DNA from 2 places in the Variovorax sp. GW460-12-1-14-LB1 genome. Region 2 is predicted to be linked to the other one. Evidence: riboswitches for the same ligand, from Rfam matches in the RefSeq annotation. Region 2 holds a riboswitch; the other holds the start of a gene.

Region 1 (3,400 bases), on a different contig from region 2:
AGCTCGACCGCGAGCAGGCGGCCCATCAGGCCCGCGCCGAGGATCGCCGCCGAGCAGAAAGGCAGGGGATGCGGTGCGCTCATGCGGCACCTCCGTCGGCTCGCCGATAATTTTCGACATGACCCAAGCATCCACCCAGCGCTACGCACGCGTGCTCTCCATCGCCGGCTCGGACAGCGGCGGCGGCGCCGGCATCCAGGCCGACCTCAAGACCTTCGCGGCGCTCGGCTGCTACGGCATGACGGCCATCACCGCGCTCACCGCGCAGAACACGGTGGGCGTCTCGGGCATCCACGGCGTGCCGCCCGACTTCCTGAAGGCGCAGATCCAGGCCGTGGTGGAAGACATCGGCGTCGACGCCGTCAAGCTCGGCATGCTGCATGCACCCGAGGTGGTCGAGGTGGTGGCCTGGGCCATCGACCGCTACCAGCTGAAGAACGTGGTGCTCGACCCCGTGATGATCGCCACCAGCGGCGACCGCCTGATCGCAGCCGAGACGGTGCAGGTGCTGGTGCGCGAGCTGTTCCCGCGCGCCGTGGTGGTCACGCCCAACCTCGACGAAGCCGCCTTGCTGGTCGGCCACGCCATCGGCGGCATCGACGCGCTCGACGGCGCGGCCGATGAACTGCTCGCGCTCGGCGCGAAGGCCGTGTTGCTCAAGGGCGGCCACCTGCCGGGCGACGAAGTGGTCGATGTGCTGCTGGAGCGCAGCGGCGCGCGCAAGCGGCTCGCGTCGCAACGCATCGCCAGCCGCAACCTGCACGGCACCGGCTGCACGCTCTCGTCGGCCATCGCCGCGCACCTGGCACTGGGCCTGGCGCTGCCCGAGGCGGTCGAGCGCGCACGCACGTACATCCTCGGCGCGATGCGCGCCGGTGCGGATGTGTTGGTCGGCGCGGGCCACGGTCCGCTCAACCACGGCTTTGCGCCAGTGCCGACCCACCGCTTGCCGCTGTCGGCCGGCTGAGCCAGGCCAGCACGAAGGTCGCCGCCAGCGTCGGCAGCGCCGAGCCGAACTGCGGCGCCCACTTGGCCAGCGCGTGGTAGGCCGCGATGCCCGCGAGCCAGATCAGCGCTGCGCCCCAGTCGATGGTGCGCGTGCCGCTCGCCGACACGGTGTGGCCGCTGCCCAGCCGCCCCAGGATCACGCCGTACAGCGGAACGAACACCGAACTCAGCAGCAGCAGGAAGGGTTCGAGCGTGTGCATCGGCAGCACCAGCGCCAGGCCGATGCACAGCACCGCCAGCAGCAGGCCCCAGCGCTTCACGCTCCAGCGCGGCAGCAGGCTGTGCGTGGACACCGAGCCCGAGTACACGTCGCCATAGGCGTTGTCGAGTTCGTCGATGAGGATCAGGCCCAGCGCCACCAGCCCGCCCTGCGCCAGCAGCAGCGCCGTGACGAGGCTGGTGCCCGGCTCGGCCACGCTCACCACCATCACGCCCAGCGCGTAGCACCAGATGTTGGCGAGCGCGTAGCCGATCCAGGTGCCGCTGAACGCGCTGCCCAGGCCGCCCCCCGTGCTGCGCTTGCCGTGGCGTGCGTAGTCGGCCACCAGCGGCAGCCACGACACCGGCATCGCAATCACCAGGTCGAGCGCGCTGAACATGCCCATGCTGCCGTTGCCCGGCCGCGCCCAGAAGGCGTCCAGGCCCTTGGCGTGAAGCTGCGTGGCGAACTGCCAGCTGAGCCACAGCAGCGACAGCACCACCAGCGGCAGGCCGAAGCGGCTCACGAAGCGGCGCACCAGCTTCACCATCGAGCCGGCCAGCAGCGCCAGCAGCACCGCACCCCACAGCAGCGTCGTCAGCACGCCACCCCAGGCCGTGCCCAGCGCGGCGCCGAAGGCCTGTTGCCCGATGGCCTGCGTGCCTTCTCGCATGATCACGAGTTCGAAGGTGGTCCAGCCCACCAGCTGCACGATGTTGAGCAGCACCGGCAGCCGCGCGAAGGCGCTGCCGTAGGTGGCGTGCATCAGTCCGGCGCTGGCCAGCCCGGTTTCGCAGCCCAGCCGCGCCGTCCAGGCCAGCAGCCCGGCGCCGAGCAGCGAGCCCAGCACGATCGCCAGCGCCGCGTCGCGCGTGCCCACGGCCGGCACCAGGTAGGCGCCGATCTGCATTACCAGCAGCCCGACGCCGAGGCTGAACCACAGCGAGGCGTGGTCGTGCCAGCCGAAGACGCGCCGGGCGGCGGGCAGGGGCGTGAGCGCTTCGTTGCCGGACGAAGCGGAACTGTCGTTGTCGTTGTGTGCCATCCGTTTGCTCCAGTGCAAAAGGTTTGGCAGGTGGGCGAGGCTCCAGTGGCGTGGCCGTCGCGCGAGACAACGCGACAGGCCACCGGACCAGCTTCCCTGCGCGAGGATTACCTCAGTCAGGTTCAAAGGGACTTTCTCAGCCACACCGGTCGAAACCGGCGCAGCACCCCTAGCGAAATGTCATTTTAGGCGCGTGTGTCGCAGACGCACCGAAAAGTTCCTGCGCACGGAAGAATCCGGCCACAGCGGGCCTTGCACCCGCCGCACCGATGGCGTGCCGGGGCCGAGGGCCTATTCCTCGTGCTTTCCCGTGCCCTCGGCGGAAAAATTCTCGACCACCGATTCGAGCCACCGGCCGACGATTGCCATCTCTTCGTCGCTGAAACCCTGGGTCAGCCGTGCGTTCAACGCGCCGAGCCCGGCCTTTGCACGCTGTCCGGCAAGCCGTCCTTCCTCGGTCTGGTACAGGCGGAATGCGCGCCCGTCGTTCGGGTCTTGCGCGCGGGTCAGGTAGCCGGCTTTTTCGAGCCGGGCGGCAAGGCCGGACATGGCCGGTGCACCGATGTTCAGTGCCTGCGCGACTTCTCCCGTCAGGGCGCCATCGTTGGTCGACAGGAAAAACATCGTGCCGGCCTGGGCTGCCGACAGCGCGGGCAGGGCGTCGCCGCGGGTTTCTTTCCAGCGCTGCACCGCCCGCTGGGCGACGTTCAGAAGAAACACCAGCCTGTATTTTTTTTGAGCTTTCATCGGATTCCTGTGGCCTGGGCGAAGGCGCTGCAGGTTACATCTTATCCGTATTTATTTCGCACGCGAAGCATATACTTCGTATGCGAATTAAATGCCATCCATCTCGCACGGTGCGAGAGGGCAACCAGGAGAACCTATGACCGAATACGTGACCGTCGAATCCACCCAGGGTGTCCTGACCCTCACGCTGGCCAGGCCGGAGAAGATGAACGCACTGACCAATGCGATGTATGGCCGTCTGGCCGATGCCATCGCAGGCGCCGAGAGCGACCCGTCCGTCCGGGCCATCGTGATGCGAGGCGAAGGTGGCATGTTCACCTCGGGCAACGACCTGGGCGAATTTGCTGCCGTGGCTGCCGGGAAGGCCGGCAACGAAGAGCGCCATGTCGCCCGCTTCCTGC
Region 2 (3,400 bases):
TTACGTGGGTCAGTCTTAGACGGAAATTACTGCGTTAACTGGGTCAAATTTCGGCGGCAATCAACACGCCCCGACGATGGCAAGCCCAACCGACCACGGAATGTCCATGTCACTGCGCTCGCGACGCGAGACGCCATCCATACGGGTCAGCATCGTGCGTCGCTGGTCCGGCGTGTTGATGAGGAACTTGACGACGCCTGCAATGCCGCAAAGGGCAACAGCGCCTCCGATGATCATCAATCCCCAGACTTCCATATTGAACGTGAGGGGAAATGCACCATCGGCGCTTGCGACAAAGGGTTCGCGTCCCCTTCGCGTGACAACGATTTGTCCGGCGCGCCATGCGTTGAATCCGTGCAGAAAGGCAAAGACGCCCAAGGAGAGGGTCGCAGTGAGCATGAAGAACAGCTTGAGGAATCGCAAAAGCATGCTTTGGTGTTCAGCTTGAAGGAACGAAACGCCAGACGACTGTAGCGACACAAGCCATTGGCGCAAGAGGCCCTGGCGCCTTTGGCCCCGGCAGGTCCTCGCAAAGCGGGCATGCCCGAAGCCCCCCACACCCCACCTTCAGCCCCCGCCGCGCCAAGTGTTCCAATAGAGCCCTTCATGAGCGCCACCGACCCCACTCCCGGCCCCTGCCCCTGCGGCCGCACCGACCGTCGCGACAAGCCCATTGGCTACGCCCTGTGCTGTGGGCGCTACCTCGACGATTTCGAGAACACGCCGGCGCCCGACGCCGAATCGCTGATGCGTTCGCGCTACTCGGCCTTCGTGCTGGCGCGTGCCGACTACCTGCTCGCCACCTGGCATGCGTCGAAGCGACCGGCTTCGGTCGAGTTCGAGCCGGGCGTCAAATGGCTGGGGCTGGACATCCGCTCGCGCTCGGTGCTCGATGCCGACCATGCCGAGGTCGAGTTCGTCGCCCGCCAGCGCGGCGCGACAGGCGTGGCGTTCCGCCTGCACGAGCGCAGCCGCTTCGTGCGCGAGGACGAGCGCTGGTTCTACGTCGACGGCGACCTGCACCAGCCCCCGGGTTGACGGCGGCGGGCTTCGGCCCGCACAATCGGCCCCGCTCCGGGGTGCACGCATGTGGTGTGCTGAGATGGCAAAGCTGCCGACCCGCGAACTTGATCCGGGTCATACCGGCGTAAGAAGAGCTGCACTCCCTGACTTCGGTCCGTCACTCACTTTTTCGGTGGCGGGCCTTCCGAGGTCCATCGAGCGATTGCGGAGCACCCTTTCCCTCAACAAGGAGTGCCCCCGATGAATGCCCCCGACAAATTCACCTCGCTGCTGTCGCTGACGCGCGAACCCTTTCCCGCCTCGCACAAGTGCGTCATTCCGGGCAGCCGGCCCGACCTGTTCGTGCCCGTGCGTGACGTGGCGCTGACCAACGGCGAAACCGTGTCCCTGTACGACACCTCGGGCCCCTACACCGACCCGAAGGTCGAGATCGACGTGCGCCGCGGCCTGCCCGACGTGCGCAGCGCCTGGGTCATCGAGCGTGGCGACACAGAAAGCTACGAAGGCCGCACGCACCACGCGCTGGACGACGGCGCCAAGAACGAAGACCGCGACGCGCAGCGCCTGGCCGAGCTGCGCGCCGGTGCCTCGGCGCTGCAACGCACGCCGCGCCGCGCCAAGTCGGGCGCCAACGTCACCCAGATGCACTACGCGCGCCGCGGCATCGTCACGCCCGAAATGGAATACGTGGCCGTGCGCGAGAACGGCAAGCGCGAGTGGATGGCCGAGTACCTGGCCAACGAGGAGCGCGCCAAGCGCGTGGCGGGCAACCCGATGGGTGCGAGCATTCCGCGCATCATCACGCCCGAGTTCGTGCGCGACGAGGTGGCCCGTGGCCGCGCGATCATTCCCGCGAACATCAACCACCCCGAGGTCGAGCCGATGGCCATCGGGCGCAACTTCAAGGTGAAGATCAACGCCAACATCGGCAACTCGGCCGTCACCTCGAGCATCGAGGAAGAGGTCGAGAAGCTGGTGTGGGCCATCCGCTGGGGCGCCGACAACGTCATGGACCTGTCGACCGGCAAGAACATCCACACCACGCGCGACTGGATCGTGCGCAACTCGCCGGTGCCCATCGGCACGGTGCCGATCTACCAGGCGCTCGAAAAGGTGGGCGGCGTGGCCGAAGACCTGACCTGGGAAATCTACCGCGACACGCTCATCGAGCAGGCGGAGCAGGGCGTGGACTACTTCACCATCCACGCGGGCCTGCGCCTGCCGTTCATCCACCTCACGGCCGACCGCATGACGGGCATCGTGTCGCGCGGCGGCTCGATCATGGCCAAGTGGTGCATCGCGCACCACAAGGAGAGCTTCCTCTACACGCACTTCGAGGACATCTGCGACATCATGAAGGCCTACGACGTGAGCTTCTCGCTCGGCGACGGCCTGCGTCCCGGCAGCGGTGCGGATGCGAACGACGAGGCGCAGTTCGCCGAGCTGCGCACGCTGGGCGAGCTCACGCAGATCGCCTGGAAGCACGACGTGCAGACCATGATCGAAGGCCCGGGCCACGTGCCGATGCACATGATCCAGGCGAACATGGACGAGCAGATCAAGCACTGCCACGAAGCGCCGTTCTACACGCTCGGCCCGCTGACCATCGACATCGCGCCGGGCTACGACCACATCTCCAGCGCCATCGGCGCCGCGATGATCGGCTGGGCCGGTACGGCGATGCTCTGCTACGTGACGCCCAAGGAGCACCTGGGCCTGCCCGACCGCGACGACGTGAAGCAGGGGATCATTGCCTACAAGATCGCCGCGCACGCGGCCGACGTGGCCAAGGGCCACCCGGGTGCGCGCTCGCGCGACGACGCGCTGAGCAAGGCACGCTTCGAGTTCCGTTGGCAAGACCAGTTCAACCTGGGCCTGGACCCCGACACGGCGCGCGAATTCCACGACGAGACGCTGCCGAAGGACTCGAGCAAGGTGGCGCACTTCTGTTCGATGTGCGGCCCCAAGTTCTGCTCGATGAAGATCACGCAGGAAGTGCGTGAGTACGCGGCCAAGAAGGGCGTGGCCGAGGCGGCTGCCATGGCCGAGGGCATGGAAGAGAAGTCGAAAGAATTCATGGCCGGCGGCGGCGAGATCTACATCCCGATCCGGCCAGTGGCCTGAGATGGCCCGATAGCCTGAGTCTCCCCGTGCGGAAAGGGGGCGTTGCTACCATGGGGCCAGACCCCTGAACTCCTGCCTCGCAATGACCCCTTTCCCCTTTTCCGCCGTTCTCTTCGATTGCGACGGCGTGCTCGTCGATTCCGAACCCATCACCAACCGCGTGCTCGCCGACATGCTCGGCGAGCTCGGCTGGCAGCTCACGGCCGAGGAATCGATGAACATCTTCACCGGCAAGGCCGTGAAGGACGAGACG

Evidence for each region. Region 2 has a riboswitch for thiamine pyrophosphate ahead of thiC (phosphomethylpyrimidine synthase ThiC). Riboswitches for the same ligand answer to the same signal wherever they lie in the genome.
Region 1: linked by a shared signal. The riboswitch ahead of AC07Y4_RS03685 (purine-cytosine permease family protein) and the one ahead of thiC (phosphomethylpyrimidine synthase ThiC) in region 2 are both predicted to bind thiamine pyrophosphate.

Annotation. Positions count from the first base shown of each region.
Region 1 covers NZ_JBWKYF010000004.1:126,895-130,294, forward strand. Annotated here, with positions in the region: gene AC07Y4_RS03675 (FAD-dependent oxidoreductase) at 1-83, opposite strand, end outside; gene thiD (bifunctional hydroxymethylpyrimidine kinase/phosphomethylpyrimidine kinase) at 119-967, shown strand; gene AC07Y4_RS03685 (purine-cytosine permease family protein) at 912-2,252, opposite strand; TPP riboswitch at 2,329-2,433, opposite strand; gene AC07Y4_RS03690 (MarR family winged helix-turn-helix transcriptional regulator) at 2,544-2,999, opposite strand; gene AC07Y4_RS03695 (enoyl-CoA hydratase) at 3,136-3,400, shown strand, end outside.
Region 2 covers NZ_JBWKYF010000001.1:94,919-98,318, reverse strand. Annotated here, with positions in the region: gene AC07Y4_RS00460 (hypothetical protein) at 61-429, opposite strand; gene AC07Y4_RS00455 (YchJ family protein) at 607-1,038, shown strand; TPP riboswitch at 1,066-1,171, shown strand; gene thiC (phosphomethylpyrimidine synthase ThiC) at 1,264-3,147, shown strand; gene AC07Y4_RS00445 (HAD family hydrolase) at 3,230-3,400, shown strand, end outside.